2 regions of the Stenotrophomonas maltophilia genome follow, and region 2 is predicted to be linked to the other one. Evidence: riboswitches for the same ligand, from Rfam matches in the RefSeq annotation. Region 2 holds a riboswitch; the other holds the start of a gene.

Region 1 (8,590 bases), 690 kb from region 2:
AGCTGATCGGCAGGATCGAGGCGCTGCCGAAGCTGGCCGCGCTGACCATGCCGACCGGGCCGTTGTCACCCAGCTTGCCCGGCAGGAACGGGGCCAGATGCTCCTTGACGGCGCACGGGCCGACGCCGGGGCCGCCGCCGCCGTGCGGGATGCAGAAGGTCTTGTGCAGGTTCAGGTGCGAAACGTCCGACCCCCACTTGCCCGGCTTGGCCACGCCGACCAGGGCGTTCATGTTGGCGCCGTCGGTGTACACCTGGCCGCCGTGCTGGTGGATGATCTCGCAGATCTCGACCACTTCCTCCTCGAACACGCCATGCGTGGACGGGTAGGTCATCATGATCGCGGCCAGGCGGTCGCTGTACTTCTCGGCGTTGAGGCGGATGTCCTCGACGTCGACGTTGCCGTTGGCATCGGTCTTGGTGACCACGACCTTCATGCCGCACATCTGTGCCGAGGCCGGGTTGGTGCCGTGCGCCGAGTCCGGGATCAGGCAGATGTCGCGGTGGCCTTCACCGCGCGAGCGGTGGTAGGCGCGGATCGCCAGCAGCCCGGCGTACTCGCCCTGTGCGCCGGAATTCGGCTGCACGCTGACCGCGTCGTAGCCGGTGCATTCGACCAGCATCGCTTCCAGCGTGTCGATCAGTTCCTTGTAACCCAGCGCCTGGTCGGCCGGCACCAGCGGGTGGATCTGCGAGAACTCCGGCCAGGTCACCGGGATCATCTCGGCGGTGGCGTTGAGCTTCATCGTGCACGAGCCCAGCGGGATCATCGTGCGGTCCATCGCCAGGTCCTTGTCGGCCAGCGAGCGCAGGTAGCGCAGCAGCTCGTGCTCGCTGTGGTGGGTGTTGAACACCGGGTGGGTCAGGAATCCAGACTGGCGCAGCAGGCCGGCCGGCAGCGCGTCGGCGGTGCTGGCATCCAGCGCGTCGACGTCCAGCGCGGCGCCGAACACGGCAGCCACGGCAACGATGTCGGCGCGGGTGGTGGTTTCGTCCAGGCTGATGCCGACCGAGTCGCTGTCGATCGCGCGCAGGTTGTAGCCGGCGGCGCGGGCCTTGGCGTGGATCTCATCGGCGTGCACGCCGGTGACATGCAGGGTGTCGAAGAAGTCGCCACCGACCTGCACGCCGGCACTGCGCAGCGCTGCGGCCAGGATCGAGGCCAGGCGATGGGTGCGGCGGGCAATGCGGGTCAGGCCTTCCGGGCCGTGGTAAACGGCGTACATCGAGGCCATCACCGCCAGCAGCACCTGCGCGGTACAGATGTTGGAGGTAGCCTTCTCGCGGCGGATGTGCTGCTCGCGGGTCTGCAGGGTCAGGCGGTAGGCCGGGTTGCCCTGGGCATCGACCGAAACGCCGATCAGCCGGCCCGGCATCGAGCGCTTGTAGGCGTCACGGCAGGCCATGAAGGCGGCGTGCGGGCCACCGAAGCCGAACGGCACGCCGAAACGCTGGCTGTTGCCGACCACGATGTCCGCGCCCCATTCGCCCGGGGCGGCCAGCAGGGTCAGGGCCAGCAGGTCGGTGGCCACGGCCACCAGGCCGCCGCGTGCGTGCACGGCATCGACCAGCGCCTTGTAGTCGCCCACCTGGCCGAAGGTATCCGGGTACTGCAGCAGCAGGCCGAAGGCTTCCGCTTCCAGCGCTTCGGCCGGGGTGCCGACGCGCAGCACGATGCCCATCGGCTCGGCGCGCGTACGCAGCAGTTCCAGCGTCTGCGGATGCACGGCGTCGTGCACGAAGAAAGTATCCGACTTGGACTTGGCCGAACGCTTGGCCAGGGTCATCGCTTCAGCAGCTGCGGTGGCTTCGTCCAGCAGCGAGGCGTTGGCGATTTCCATGCCGGTCAGGTCGGCGCACAGGGTCTGGAAGTTGATCAGCGCTTCCATGCGGCCCTGCGAGATTTCCGCTTGGTACGGGGTGTAGGCGGTGTACCAGGCCGGGTTTTCCAGGATGTTGCGCAGGATCACGTTCGGCGTGTGGGTACCGTAGTAGCCCTGGCCGATGAAGCTGCGCAGCACGGTGTTCTTGTCGGCGATCGCACGGATCTTCGCCAGTGCCTGCACTTCGGTCATCGACTCCGGCAGCGCCAGCGGCGCCGGCGACTTGATCTTGGCCGGCACGATGGCATCGGTCATCGCATCCAGCGACGCGTGGCCGACGACATCGAGCATCTGCGCGATCTCGGCGTCGTTGGGGCCGATGTGGCGCTCGACGAACGCATTGTGGTGCTCGAGCTCACGCAGGGAAGGGGTGTTCTGGGACATGGCGAAGGATCCGTCAGGAAAGGGCACACGCACGGGCACAAGCCGCCGGTCGGCGGTCTGCGGGGCGCCCCTCTGTCCTTTTGCCTGAGAGTTTAAAAGTGCGGCGGACCGCAGCTTCGTGCCCCTTCGGCGCCGGATCGAACCGGTCTCTCCAGAGTTGTGTTACGGGTGGTATCGGGCCTGAGCGATTACGGGCGTTGCGCCTTCGGCAGCGGTGTTCCGCTTCTCCCACCGTGTTGCCCGCTGATTATAGCCCGTTGCGGGCGCGGCGGCCGCCTCCGCGCCAGGTCACCGCGCCTGAATGGCCGATGGCCCGGTCGTGCGTTTTGTGCAGTGCTGCATGGCGTCGGGTGCAATCCCCGCCTATGATGGGCGGATACCCGAATTCATCTGGCGCCGTCCCCGTTGCAGCGGGACCGGCGCCCGCCGTGCGTGCCCCGCATGGCCCTGCCGGACGCTTCCTCCATGACCGCTGCCGTTGCTCCCTCCACTCGCCGCATGGCCCTGCTGCTTGCCGGCCTGGCCATGTTCGGCCCGTTCTCGATCGACACCATTTTCCCCGCGTTCCCGCAGCTGGCCCAGCGCCTGGCAGTGGACGAGGTGGCGGTGCAGCAGACCATCAGCGTGTACCTGCTGTTCTACGGCCTGATGAGCCTGGCGCACGGCCCGCTGTCCGATGCCTGGGGCCGCAAGCGGGTGATCCTGGGCGGCCTGGTGGTGTTCGTCGGCGCCTCGGTCGGCTGTGCGCTGTCCACCGACCTGACGACGCTGCTGGCGTTCCGCGCGCTGCAGGGCCTGTCTGCGGGTGTCGGCATGATTGTCGGCCGCGCGGTGATCCGCGACCTGTACCACGGCCACGATGCGCAGCGGCTGATGAGCCAGGTGTCGATGCTGTTCGGCATCGCCCCGGCGATCGCACCGATCATCGGCGGCTGGATCCTGCTCAGTGGCGCCGGCTGGCCGCTGATCTTCTGGTTCCTGGTGGTGTTCGGGCTGGTGCTGCTGGCGGCCACCGCGCGCTTCCTGCCGGAAACCCACCCGGTCGAGGCACGGGTACCGCTGTCGCCGCGCGTGCTGCTGCGTGACTATGTGCGCATCGGCTTCAACCCGCGCTTCCTGCGCCTGGCGCTGGCCGGCAGCATCGGTTTCGGCGGCATCTTCCTGTACATCTCCTCGGCACCGGTGTTCGTGATGCAGCACCTGCATCTGGGCGAGGGCGGCTTCGCCTGGCTGTTCATTCCCACCATCGGCGGCATGACCACCGGCTCGTTCCTGTCCGGGCGCATGGCCGGGCACACCACGCCCACACGCCAGGTCGCCATCGGTTTCAGCCTGTGCGCGCTGTCGGCGCTGCTGAATGTCGGCTACGTGGCGCTGTCGCCGCAGTTCGTGCTGCCGTGGGCGGTGCTGCCGATCTTCCTGGGCGGCATGGGCATGTCGCTGATCTTCCCGATCCTGGCCCTGGCGGTGCTGGACATGTACCCGCACCAGCGTGGCCTGGCATCGTCCCTGCAGGCCTTCGTGCAGCTGATGATCAGCACGGTGGTGGCTGGCGTGGTGTCGCCGCTGCTCAGTGCCAGCCCGCTGCACCTGGCACTGGGCCAGGCTGCGTTCTTCGGCGCCGGATTCGTGTTCTGGTACTGGGAGCACCAGCGCGAGCGCGCGGCGCAGGCAGTCTGCACGGGCCATTGAGCAGTGCGCAGGGGTAGTGCGGGCCGCGCTGTCTCCAACGCTTGCGGCCAGGAACGACCGGACTAGGCTGGGGACTCCAGCCAGCCGGTGCGTGGATGCACGACAGCCAGCCGATCCGATGTCGTTGCATGAGGTTCCCCCATGGCTGCGCAGCAGACCTATCGCCTGTTCGAGGTGGCGCTGAAGGAGCGCCGCGTTCTTTCCCCTTCCCTTGACCGCATGGTGTTCACCGGTGCCGACGTGGCACGGATGAAGACCGAAGGCCCGGACCAGCGCATCAAGGTGTTCTTCCCCTTGCCCGGCCAGGACGTGCCGCAGGTCCCCAGCGGTGAAGACTGGTATCCACGCTATCGCGCGCTGCCGGACGACCAGCGCCCGCCGATGCGCACCTACACCATCCGCCAGCTGCGTGCCGAGCAGGGCGAGGTCGACGTTGATTTCGTGCTGCATGGTGAAACCGGGCCGGCCTCGCGCTGGGCCATCCGCGCGCGGCCGGGCGACCGCGTAGTGCTGCTGGCCCCCGATGCGGACTGTGCCGACAGCAGCGAAGGCTGGGAATGGAAGCCGCCGGCGGGTGTCGGCCAGGTGCTGCTGGTGGCGGATGAAACCGCGCTACCGGCGGTAGCCGGCATTCTCGAGGAACTGGCCGCGCTGGCCGATCCGCCACGCACGCTGGCGCTGCTGGAGGTCGCCCAGGCCGGGGATGCGGTGCCGTTGAAGGCCCCGGACACGGCCGAGCTGGTCTGGCTGCCACGCGGGCAGGCGGCCTACGGACAGCCTCTGTTGCAGGCGGTGCAGGCGCGCCTGGCAGCGGCCTCGAGCGTGGCCGCAGGCGACGAGCTGGAAGAGATCGACATTGACGCGCAGATCCTGTGGGAGCAGGCCGATGCCAGCGTGGCCGGGCCGCTGTATGCCTGGGTGGCAGGCGAGGCGGGGTCGGTGATGGCGGTCCGTCGCCATCTGGTCCGCGACTGCGGGCTGGACCGCCGCGCGATCACCTTCATGGGCTACTGGCGGCACGGCAAAGTGCTGGACTGAGGGGTGTGAAGCGGTGCTGCGGGCGGGGTGCGCTATCCTTGCGCCCCCCTTTCGCAGCGGTACCGCACCATGTCCACCAGCTCCAAGACCCGCCGCGACCAGCGCCGTCGCCAGGAAAAGCAGGCCGCCAACAAGGCCGCTGCCCAGGCCTCGCCGGTGGAGCCGCATGCGGAACTGCGCGATGCGCAGCGCACCCTGCTGGCCGGTGTCGTGCGCCGCGACGGCGAATGGGTGCTGGGCATGGATGGCCGCATTGCCGGCCACAGCGAAAGCGCCGCACAGGTGCTGGCGCTGATCATGCAGGCCGGTGAGCTGCACGAACGCAATGGCACGCCGGTGCGCCTGATGTACTCCGACGCGCTGCGCGATGCCGCACAGGCCGAAGCCAGGGAGAAGGGCCAGACCTTCGAGGAATTCAAGGCCGAGTTGGCCGCTGCGATGGCGGCCAAGAAGAACAGCTGATCGCTGTTGCGGTAGAGCCGGCCGCTGGCCGGCTGCCAGACGCATTTCCACCGTGCAGTTGCCGGCCAGCGGCCGGCACTACCGGAAAGGGGCGGATCCTCGCGGACCCGCCCCTTCTTTCATTTTGCCGCCGGGGCCGCGTTGGCCTGCCAGCCGCACATCTGGCCTTCGTTCTGCTGCTTCAGCCACTCGTTGACCGGCGTGAAGTACTCGATCATCGGGCCGGCATCGAGCTTGTCGGTACCGGTCAGCTCCTTCAACGTGGCCTGCCACGGCTGGCTGGCACCCTTGCTCAGCATCGCCCAGTACTTCTGGCCGGCTTCCTTGTTGCCGTAGAAGGTGCACTCATGCAGCGGGCCCTTGTAGCCCGACGCGTCGCACAGGCCCTTGTAGAACTGGAACTGCAGGATGCGCGCCAGGAAGTAGCGGGTGTAGGGGGTGTTGCCCGGCACGTGGTACTTCGCGCCCGGGTCGAAGAACTCTTCGCCACGGGTGCTGGCCGGGGCCACGCCCTGGTACTTGGCCTTCAGGTCCCACCACGCCTTGTTGTAGTTGTCGGCGGTGATCGAACCGTCGAATACGCCCCAGCGCCAACGGTCGATCATCAGGCCGAACGGCAGGAACGACACACCGGACAGCGCCATGCGCATCTGGTTGTTGATGACCGCCTCGCGGCTCTCTGTCGGCGCGTCGACCAGGCCGATCGAGCTGAGGTACTTGGGCGTCATCGCCAGCACGATGGTGTCGCCGATCGCTTCATGGAAGCCATCGTTGGCACCGCCCTGGAACAGCGGCGGCAGCGGGTTGTAGGCCAGGTCGTAATAGATGTGGCCCAGCTCGTGGTAGATGGTGGTGAAGTTTTCTTCGTTCGGCTTGATGCACATCTTGGTGCGCACGTCGCCTTCCATGTTCATGTCCCAGGCGCTGGCGTGGCAGACCACGTCGCGGTCATCGGGCTTGATGAACTGGGTTTTTTCCCAGTACGACTGCGGCAGCGACGGCATGCCCAGCGACACGTAGAAGTCCTGCGCGCGCTCGGTCATCTGCTTGGCGGTACGCAGTTCGGCCTCGCGCTGCGCCTTGTACTGGGCAGCCACGTTGGCGTCCTTGCCGGCCTTGGCCAGCGCCGCGCTCAGGTTGGTCTGGTACTGCTTTTCCAGTGCCGCGGTGATGTCCAGGCTGCCAGCGCCCGGGTAGGGTTCCAGCTGGTCCCACAGGTTCGACCAGTCCTGCTGCCACATGTTGCCGAGCAGGTGCGCGGCGATCAGGCCATTGCCCACTTCTGCCTTGTCCTTGCCATAGGTCTTGTCCAGCTTGCCGCGTGCGTAGCAGTGCAGCTGCTCGTACATCGGCTTGACCTGTTCCCACAGGCGATCGGTTTCAGGGCCGATCTGCTCCGGCGGCATGTCGTAGCCGCTGCGCCACATCTGGCCGGCATCGGTGAAGCCCATGCCCTTGGCGCCTTCGTTCACCAGACCGACGAACTTCTGGTAGTCGCCGCGCATGCTCTTGGTGGTGCTGTGCCAGCCCTGCCAGGCGTCGAGCTGCTTGTCGTAATCGCGGCTGCGTGCCAGCACCTGCTCCAGCTCGCCCAGCTGGCGGCAGGAGTTGGGATCGTTGGCATCGGTGCAGTACTTGCCGGCACCGTAGCTGCCTTCCATGCGGGTGGCGATCTGGGTCAGCTCGGCCAGCTTGGCCGGGTCGCGTGGCGCCGGCATCGAAGACATCAGTTTCAGCAGGTGGATCGCGCGCTTGCTGTCTTCGCTCATCGGCTTGCCGTCGAACTTGGCGGCCTGTTCGATCCAGCTGTTGAGCTGGGTCAGCGAGCGCTCGTTGGCCTTGGCCGCGATGCGTTCCGAATCACTGTTGATGTAGGTGGAGGACAGCCACTGCGCCGAGGTCATTTCCGGGTAGGCGGCCTTGAATTCGGCATTGATGCGGGCCACGAACTGGTCGGCGGTTTCGCCGGCCGGGGCGCTGCTGCTGGCGGTATCGGTGCCTGGGGTGGGTTCCTTCTTGCAGGCGGCCAGGGCCAGCGTGGCGGCGGCGATAGCCGAGGCCAGCAGGAGATGACGGTGTTTCACGGGCGGTCCTTGGGTGGTGAACGACGGCCGAAGGCTAGTGGGCAGCCGCTGCCACCGCAAGTGGCGGAAGTCGGCCGGGCAGCGCCCGGCACCCGCAGAGGCTTTCGAGCAACGGCAACGTCAACTTCAAAAGCGGGGATTCCGTGGTTTGGCGGGGCGGTGTGGGCTTGCAGGACACGCCGCAACCCGTCCATGGGGGCTCGATGGCGCCATCCATGGCGCCAACGGTCCTGCAAGTCCACACCGCCCCACCTCTGACAGATCGTGGCGGCTGTTGGTAGGTGTCGACCTTGGTCGACACATCTGTCAGATATCGAATGAGTCATCCACGCATGGCGTGGATCTACTGTGTCGACCAAGGTCGACACCCACCAGGGCAATACGTCGTTCCGACAGATCGCGGAAATCTGTCGAAGGCGGGGTGGGTCCGGTTGCGGGGGCGTGAGCCGCATGGATGCGGCGACCGAGCTTACATGGACGTACTTGCAGCGTCCCCCTCAACCGGACCCACCCCGCCAACCCACAGAATGCCAGCTTTTGCTGTTGCTGTCGAGGCTGCCGGCCAGCGGCAGGCACTACCGCGGGTGCAGGGCTGCAAGCCCTGCCGAACAACCCTCAACCTTCGCAGTTGGCGAACACGTCGCGGTCGCGCTCGTACAGCGAGGTCTTCACCTGCATCAGGCCCAACACCGACGGGAACAGGTTGTCGTGGTCGGTATACGCCGCCGAACGCTTGCGCACGCACTGCAGGTCCAGCCCGCGGCTGCTGGCGAAGCCCGGTGAGAACCACATCGTCATCGGTACCCGGGTCTGCTCGGCCGGGGCGATGGCATAGGGCACGCCGTGCAGGAACAGGCCCTTCTCGCCCAGCGACTCGCCATGGTCGGACAGGTAGATCATCGCCGTGTCGTAATCCTGCATGCCCTGCAGCGTGCCGATGGTCTTGCTCAGGAAATGATCGGTGTACAGCACGGCGTTGTCGTAGCTGTTGGTGATCTCTTCGCGCGAGCAACGGCCGATGTCACGGGTGTCGCAGGTTGGCTTGAAA
Region 2 (8,590 bases):
CGACGCACCGCCGGAACTGGTCGACGACAACTGCTTCAGGCCGGGAATCTGCCCGAGCTGGCGCTCCAGCGGCGCAGTGATCGTGCGTGTGGTCAGTTCCGGGCTGGCACCGGGGTACAGCGTGGTGATCTGGATGATCGGGTAGTCGACCTGTGGCAGTGCAGCCACCGGCAGCAGGCGATAGGCCAGCACGCCGGACAGCAGCAGCGCCACCATCAGCAGCGTGGTGGCGACAGGCCTGAGGATGAACGGACGCGAGAGGTTCATGCGCCGGCCTTGGTCGCGGCCTCCCCGGCGATGATCTCCACCGCCGTGCCGTCTTCCAGTCCGTCGATGCCTTCGATCACCACCTGGTCACCTGCGGCCAAGCCCGAACGCACGGCCACGCGGCCGTCATCGGCAGGGCCGAGCACTACCACGCGCCGCTGCGCCGTGTTGTCCTTGCCGACGACATGCACGTAGTTGCCCTGGCTGCCGAACTGTACGGCGGCATCGGGAATCAGCAGGGCGGGCTGCTCGCCCAGCTGCAGGCGTACGTTGACGAACTGGTTGGGAAACAGCGCCAGATCGTGGTTGTCGAAGTGCGCACGCAGCTTCAGCGTGCCGGTGGTGGTATCGATGCGGTTGTCGAGGCTGGACAGCGAGCCGCGCGCCAGCTGCCGGCGTTCTTCGCGGTCCCAGGTTTCCACCGCCAGCGACGGTTGCGCCTGCACGGCATCGAGCAGTGCAGGCAGCTCGGGTTCGGGCACGGTGAACAGCACGCTGATCGGTGCAGTCTGCGCCAGTGTCACCAGGCCTTCGGCATCGCTGGCGCGTACCAGGTTGCCCACGTCCAACCGCCGCAGCCCGACGCGGCCACTGACCGGCGCGGTGATGCGGGTGTACTGCAGCTGCAGGCGTGCTTCATCAACAGACGCCTGGTCGCTGAGCCGGCGGCCCTGCAGCTGGCGCACTTTGCTCTGCTGGTCGCTCAGTTCCTGCCCGGACACGTAGTTCTGCTTCTGCAGTTCGCGGTAGCGCTGCAGCTGCCGTTCGGCGTTTTCCAGCTCGGCCAGGTTCTGCTGCTGGGTGCCCTGGGCCTGCGCCAGCTTCACTTCATACGGGCGTGGGTCGATCTGCGCCAGCAGGTCGCCGGCGTTCACCTGCTGCCCTTCCTGGAAGTGCAGGCGCAGCAGTTCGCCATCCACGCGGCTGCGCACCACCACGCTGTGCAGCGGGGTGACCGTACCGACCGCCTTCAGGCGCAGCACCAGCGGCTCGGCACTGGCGCGCGCCACGCGTACCGGCACCGTCTTGCCCGGTGCATCGTCGCGGCTGCCGGCGTCGTTCCGGGGCCACAGCCACCACGCCAGAACGGCGACGAGGGCAAGGGCCAGCACCGCCCACAACGAGCGGGCACGGCGGAAGCGGGAATTTTCGGCGACAGACATGGGGCATCCTGCGCCCTGCGCGCGCAGGGACATGCGGGCCCGTCGGCGCGTTCACGGGCACCACGGGCAGCGGGGAGGGAGTGTCTGGCGGGGCCGCGGGCGCGGCGTGGCTGGATGCCGTCGCGCGTGCGACGGGGTGCCAATGGTAGCGGTTTACGCGAACCGTCGCCGCGTGACCTTGGTCATGCAACGCAATCGGTGGTGCCGGCCGCTGGCCGGCAACCTGCTGGAATCTGCGGGCGTATGCAGTGTTGCCGGCCAGCGGCCGGCACCACCGTCAAACCATCAATGCACTTCGTCGTGATAGACGAACTTCGGCATTTCCCAGCGGTAGTGGATTGCCAGCAGGCGCAGGGCGAAGCCGCCGCCGAGGCAGCACAGGATCGCGGTGGCGTCGGCCACGCCCCAGTGCAGCAGCAACAGGTACGCCGCGCCGGTCAGCAGCGCGATGATCGCGTACAGCTCCTTCTGGAAGATCAGCGGTACTTCGTTGCAGAGTATGTCGCGGAGCACGCCACCGAACGCACCGGTCAGCATGCCGGCAATCAGTACGATGGGCGTGGCATGGCCGGCCTCGCGTGCGATCGAGCAGCCGATCAGGGTGAAGGCGATCAGGCCCAGCCCGTCCAGCACCAGGAAGGTGCGGCGGAAGTGGTGCATCCAGCGCGCCACCCAGGTAGCGATCAGCGCCGCGCACACGGTGAAGCCCAGGTACTCGGGATGCTTCACCCAGCCCAGCGGGTAGTGGCCGAGCAGGATGTCGCGCAGCGAACCACCACCAAGGGCGGTGACGCAGGCGATCATGACCACGCCGAAAAGGTCCATGCGGCGGCGGCCGGCGGACAGCGCGCCGGTCATGGCTTCAGCGGAAATGGCGATCAGGTAGATGATGGACAGCAGCATGGGGCAGGCTCCGGGCGCGGTGGGGCCGGCCATGCGCGACTACCGCCACTGCCTGCGCAATGACGGGATGACGATGACCGGTGCCGCTCCCGCTGTCCTTTTGCCTGAGAGTTCAGCGGCGTGGGCCGCGTGCCCCTTCGGCGGATCGTCCCGGGCATGCCCGGTGACCTCTCTCCAGCTCGGCGAGTCGAATGCATGGTTGGTGGGATTCCAGCCCACCGGCCTGAGCGATCATGGGAGCCTGCGCCTTCGGCGGGCGCCAGCGCGGCGCCTCTCTCCTGCATTCGGCCGCCAGTATATCCGCTGCAGTGCAGCACGGCATAATCCCGGCATGGCCCCGTCCCCCCGCCCGTGGTTCCTGTACCTGCTCGAATGCCGCGATGGCAGCTATTACGCAGGTATCAGCACCGACGTGGACGCACGCTTCGCCGCCCACCAGGCGGGCAAGGGCGCGCGCTACACACGGTCGCGGCCGCCACTGCGCGTGCTGGCCGTGCGCGAATACCCGGACCGTTCCGCCGCCTCGCGCGCCGAATGGCAACTCAAGCAGCAGCCGCGCGAACGCAAGCTGGCCTGGCTGCAGGCCCTGGACGCTGGACTTCTGTAGCCGAGCCCGCGCTCGGCTGCTGTTCCGTCTGCCCGTTGCAGGACCCGGGCATGGGCTCGGCTCTACGGTAGGTCCACGCCATGCCTGGATGCGGCTTGCACGTGCCATGATCGCCCAGCCCTCAGCGCCGGAGACCCGGATGTCCACGATCGCCCTGCTGTTCGCCCTTTCCGCAGCCACAAGCCCCGCCGCCGACCCGGCCACCATCGCGGCCATCGAAGCCACCTGCCATGACTACGTCGACGGCCAGCTGGAGGCGGACCCACAGCGCGTCGCCCGGTCCCTGCACCCGGACCTGGCCAAGCGCGCGGTCCTCGGTGATACACCCGATGAGCGCCTTGGACTGCGCCGGATGTCCAAGGAAGAACTGGTCTCACTGACGAAGCAGGGCGCGCTGAAGACCCCGAAGGAGCAATGGGACCGCCGCTGCACGGTACTGGATGTGACCGGCAACGCCGCCTCGGTGCGGCTGGAAACACCGTGGTTCGTCGACTACTTCCACATGGGGCGCTTCGAGCAGCGCTGGGTCATCGTCAACGCGTTGTGGTACCCGAAGCCGAAGGCGCAGTGACCGATGCGTGCGGCGGGCCGGGCGTGGATCGCGCTGTTTCTGCTGTTGACCTTCCTGGCCCTGCTGCCGGGCCTGCTGTATCTGCTGGGATTGGTCGCGGCCGAGGGCCGGCCGCAACCCGTCGATTCCGCGCGGAGCGGCGGCGCGTGTGGTGCTGCGACCTATGCCCACCACGTACCGATGGATCCATGGCGATTCACGGCGCGCCACGTGGGGGTGAATACGAAGGTGAACGTGCCGGATGTCGAGCTCGAAGCCTCCTGGATCGCACGCGTCCACCTCGGCCACCATCCACGCCACAGCATGCTGCGCTGGCACCTGAGCTCGGCAGCACTGACCATCTGGATCACCCGGCACTGGTCGTCACGGCAGATCGCCGGCACGGCGCGGGCCGAAGGGTACTGCCCGCCCCGACCGTTGCATGGGCGCGGATCAGACTGACCGGGCCTGCTGGGACAGGGTGCTCTGGTGATCCAGCTCCTCCTGCCGGGAGCGCGCATCGGTCTGTCGGTGTGCGTCATTCATCGTCTGCAACTGCGCCAATGACGTGTCCACGGGGGTGGCAAATGCCTGCGCGGCCGGCATCTGTGCCCTGAGATGGGCCGGGTCGGACGGATCGCCCTGCACGACGAAGAGCGTTTCCGCCCTGCCATCCTGCGAAGGCGAGGCGCCCAGCACGACATGGTCGATGCGTGTCAGCCCGGCCTCGCGGGCCAGGCAGGTCGAGCTGGCTGCAAGGCGTTGCGCGTTTTCGCCGAAAGGCTGGGCCCGGCTGTCCTCCAGGCGCCGCACCGCCTCCTCGGCCTGTTGCAGCAGCGGGTCGGAAAGCGCGGCACGCCGTCGCTCCGGTTGTGCGGGTTCGACGTGCAGCAGCTGTTCGGGCATCCCGTTGCGCGGGGCGCGGTTGAGGTCGATGGAGCCGTCGGCATTCTGCTGGCGATGCAGTTCCGCACGCGGCACGGTGGACCACTGGCCATCGATGAAAGCGTGGCCGCGACCGTCCCGGTTCCAGATCACCAGATCATCGCCGGAGGCGTACAGGCCGGCGGTGGCCGGCGAGCTGCCGGCCGCCTGCGGGCGGCCCCAGGCATGTGAGCGCCCGTGCTGCAGGGCATCGAGGTAGGCCGGTGCCTCGGTGTTCTGCAGGAACAGGGTCTTGACCACTTCGTAGCGATGCAGGGCCTCGGGGTGTACGCGATCGGCAGCCAGCGCCACCGGGCTGGCCAGCGGGTCGGCGGAGACACCGGCGAACACATCGCGCATCGGATTGCCTGGCCCTGCGGCTCGCAACCGGTTGAAGACCTCGGTGCCCTTCAGGGCGTGCTCCACGCCGCTTTCCAGGTAGTCGGGCTGTTCCCTGCCGCGTACGACGCGGTTGGGAAGCATGCCGTCGATCCGTGTCTTGACGTCATCCACGCTGGCCAGATCGCCGCTGGCAATCGACCGCAGAACGCCAGGATAGCGGCTCAACCCTGCCTGGTTCTCCAGCTTCATCAGCATGGTGGCAAGCTTGGCCTGGTCATCCAGCGACGCATGCTGGTACAGGTCCGTGCCGCGCAGCTGCTGCATCGCGCCGCCAGGATCCCGGCGGCCATCGCCGTGGCGGAGCAGTCGGTCGACCTGGCTGACATCGTGTGCATGCACGAACGCAACGCCGTCGCTGGATGCAAGGAAGGTGTTCAGATGTCCGCGGACGGTCCCATCCAATGCGCGCCCATTCTGTGCCCTGATGCCGTCGCCATCGCGCTGCAGGTCGGAAACCGTCTGCTGCCGCTGGCGTGCATCAAGCTCCAGCGAGGGCTGCTGCTGGCGCGCCCAGCGCTGATAGGCGTCCACCAGCTGGGTCGCCACCTCCGGGTGCTGGCCCAGATCGGTCTGCAGCGTGCCGATGGAAAAACCACTGTTGCCCACCGGCGTCATGACATTGCCGCTGATGTTGCCGGCAAAGGACAGCTGGTAGGCCACGTTGCGGCCGGCGTTGCTGCCCTCGGACGCCACGCCGATGGCGAAGTAGGCCAGTGTGCGCAGCTGCGCATCGCTGAGCTGCGGACGATCCTGCGGTGCGGTGCTCATGGGCTGTTCTCCTTGCCGTTGGCGGTGCGTCCACACATCTTCAGCGCTTCGCGCACGGATGCGATGAGGCCGACGTACTCGTCCGCTGCAGCCGGTGACATCCCGTCTGCAAGTTCGTCATCGCTGCGCGCGGCGTCTTCGGCATAGGGCGACAGTGCGGCCTGGCAGGCCGCGTTGTTTCCCGCGTCATGCTGGGCCGAAGCGATCGCCAGCCTGATGTCGGCGATCGTGCTCAATGGAAGCGTATCCGCGCAGGATGCCTGGAGCGATTCCAGCGTGCTGGCGGTGCCGGCGGCGGAATACGGCGCGGTCTTTGCAGCCGCCTGGCGCAACGCGGCGGCAACGTTGTCCGTCATGCAACGGTCGCTCACCGCAAGGTAGTGGCCCTTGAACCCACCGTTGCTGCCGCAGTAGGCGGCGCAGGCATCGGCCGTGCGCGTACCGACCTCGACGCCCTGGGCGGTAGGTTGCATCGTGAGCAGGCATTGCGCTGCGCCGGGTGCGGGATCCACCGCGACGGACTGCAGATCGTCGCCGAGCGTGCCCGCCAGGCTGCATCCGGCGCCGGAGGATTCAGTCTCCAGATGGAACTGCAGCGACGTGCTGCCAGGGCGTGCCTGCAGCAGCAGCTGTCCCCATCCTCGCTCGGTCGAGTAGGTACCGGGTGACAGGCGCGGAGAGGGCGCTGGCGAGGGGGCGGAGACTTCCGCCTGCGACTGCCCCGCAGGACAGCCCGAGAGCAGGGCGGCTGCGACCACGGCGGGCAACCATTTCAGCAGATCCATGCGGCTTCATTCCATGAGCGACCGGCTTACGCTAGCAGCCCGTGCGTGAAGGCCACCGGGGCCCGGGACCTAGCGCCTCGGCCGTCGGTCGTCCTGGTCATCGCCGAAGATGATGCGCGCACTGCGCTGGTAGCTCCAGTACGCCACGGCCCAGTTCAGCAGTACCACGATGCGGTTGCGGAAACCGATCAGGAAGAACACGTGCGCGGCCAGCCAGAACCACCAGGCCAGGATGCCCGACAGCTGCAGTCTGCCCAGGTGCACGATGGCGGCCATGCGGCCGATGGTGGCCAGATTGCCGTAGTCGGCGTACTTGAACGGACCGGGTTCGGGCTTGCCGTGCAGGCGCGCGCGGATGACCTCGGCCACGTACTTGCCCATCTGCTTGGCCGCGGGCGCCACACCGGGTACCGGCTTGCCGTTGGCCTGGTTCAGCGCGGCCAGGTCGCCGGCCACGAACAGCTCGGGATGACCGGGCAGGGTCAGGTCCGGTTGCACCTGCACGCGTCCGGCGCGGTCCAGCGGCACCTCCAGCGTGCGCGCCAGCGGTGAAGCGGCAACGCCGGCGGCCCAGACCACGGTGCGTGCCGGCACGAACTGATCGCCGAGCTTGAAACCCTGGCTGTCGATGTCGCTCACCGGGGTACCGGTCAGCACTTCCACGCCGAGCTTTTCCAGCTGCCGGCGCGCCTTCAACGAAAGTACTTCCGGGAACGAGGACAGCACGCGTGGGCCTGCTTCGACCAGCCGCACCTTGGCGCTGGCCGGGTCGATGTGGCGGAATTCATTGCGCAGCGTATGCCGCGCGATTTCGGCCAGGGTGCCGGCCAGTTCGACGCCGGTGGGTCCACCGCCAACGATGGCAAAGCTCAGCCACGCCGCTTTCTTTGCCGGGTCCGGTTCGGCCTCGGCACGTTCGAAGGCCAGCAGCAGCTTGCGGCGCAGCGCGATGGCATCGTCCAGCGTCTTCAGGCCGGGCGCATCATCGGCCCATTGGTCGTTGCCGAAGTAGGCGTGGGTGGCGCCGGTGGCCAGCAGCAGGCTGTCGTAGTCCAGCGTGCTGCCATCGGCCATGCGGATCTGCCGGGCCTGCTTGTCGATGGCCACCACTTCGCCCAGGCGGACTTCCACATTGCGCTGGTGGCCGAGGATGTGGCGCAGCGGTGCGGCGATATCCGGCGCGGACAGGCCCGCGGTGGCCACCTGGTACAACAGCGGCTGGAACAGATGATGGTTGCGGCGGTCGACCAGGGTGATGCGCATGCGCTCGCGGGCCAGGGCACGGGTGGCCCAGAGTCCGGCAAAACCGCCGCCGACAACGACCAGGTGGGGAACGCGCTCACGACTCATCGACTCACTCCAGTGGGGGCATTGGGGGAAGCGCCTGGCATCTTCTCACGGCGACCGCCTGTCACGTCAGCGCCCGCGTGGATCGGCGATACTCGGGTTCAGGCAACCGCCCGCGAGGAGTCCATGAGCGAACCGGAAAAGCGCATCGCCCTGTTGATCGACGCCGACAACGCGCCGGCCTCGAAGATCGACGAGGTCCTGGCCGAAGTCGCCCGCTACGGCGTGGCCAACGTGCGCCGCGCCTATGGCAACTGGAAAAGCCCGCGGTTGAAAGGCTGGGAAGCGGTGCTGCACGAATATGCGATCCGCCCGATCCAGCAGTTCGCCTACAGCAAGGGCAAGAATGCCTCGGACATGGCGATGGTGATCGATGCCATGGACCTGCTGTACGCGCGCAACCTCGATGGTTTCGCCATCGTGTCCAGCGATGCCGACTTCACCCCGATGGTGATGCGCCTGCTGACCGATGGCGTGAAGGTCTATGGCTTCGGCGAGAAGAAGACGCCGGAACCCTTCGTCAATGCGTGCTCGAAATTCACCTACCTGGAAGCGCTGGGCCAGACCCATGCCAGCGTGCCGGATACCGAACAGGCATCGAGCGAACAGGCATCGAACGAGTCGGTGGCCAACGACGATGTGCGCCCGCGCAAGAGCGGTGCGGAAATGCGCAGCGACACGCGGCTGGTGAAGATGCTGCGCCGCGCGGTGTCCGCGGCCGAGGGCGAGGATGGCTGGTCGCACCTCGGCCCGGTCGGCAGCCAGATCGGCAACCAGGCGTCGTTCGACCCGCGCAACTACGGCTACGGCAAACTCAGCGATCTGCTGGCAGCGATCGGCCTGTTCGAACTGAAGAAGGATGGCAAGTCCTCCT

The links. A riboswitch is a leader RNA that binds a small molecule or an ion and turns the genes downstream of it on or off. The one in region 2 is predicted to bind glycine.
Region 1: it holds a riboswitch for glycine, as region 2 does, so the genes downstream of both, gcvP (aminomethyl-transferring glycine dehydrogenase) here and EZ304_RS08860 (trimeric intracellular cation channel family protein) in region 2, are expected to answer to the same signal.

Annotation. Positions count from the first base shown of each region.
Region 1 is NZ_CP037858.1:1,261,152-1,269,741, reverse strand. It holds gene gcvP (aminomethyl-transferring glycine dehydrogenase) at 1-2,266, opposite strand, end outside; glycine riboswitch at 2,329-2,431, opposite strand; gene EZ304_RS05865 (multidrug effflux MFS transporter) at 2,732-3,958, shown strand; gene EZ304_RS05860 (siderophore-interacting protein) at 4,100-4,996, shown strand; gene EZ304_RS05855 (hypothetical protein) at 5,066-5,458, shown strand; gene EZ304_RS05850 (M2 family metallopeptidase) at 5,578-7,542, opposite strand; gene EZ304_RS05840 (phosphoethanolamine transferase) at 8,158-8,590, opposite strand, start outside.
Region 2 is NZ_CP037858.1:1,946,496-1,955,085, reverse strand. It holds gene EZ304_RS08870 (multidrug efflux RND transporter permease subunit) at 1-267, opposite strand, end outside; gene EZ304_RS08865 (MdtA/MuxA family multidrug efflux RND transporter periplasmic adaptor subunit) at 264-1,430, opposite strand; gene EZ304_RS08860 (trimeric intracellular cation channel family protein) at 1,716-2,333, opposite strand; glycine riboswitch at 2,418-2,521, opposite strand; glycine riboswitch at 2,535-2,624, opposite strand; gene EZ304_RS08855 (GIY-YIG nuclease family protein) at 2,665-2,940, shown strand; gene EZ304_RS08850 (nuclear transport factor 2 family protein) at 3,080-3,511, shown strand; gene EZ304_RS08845 (hypothetical protein) at 3,515-3,952, shown strand; gene EZ304_RS08840 (XVIPCD domain-containing protein) at 3,944-5,584, opposite strand; gene EZ304_RS08835 (hypothetical protein) at 5,581-6,369, opposite strand; gene EZ304_RS08830 (NAD(P)/FAD-dependent oxidoreductase) at 6,439-7,719, opposite strand; gene EZ304_RS08825 (NYN domain-containing protein) at 7,843-8,590, shown strand, end outside.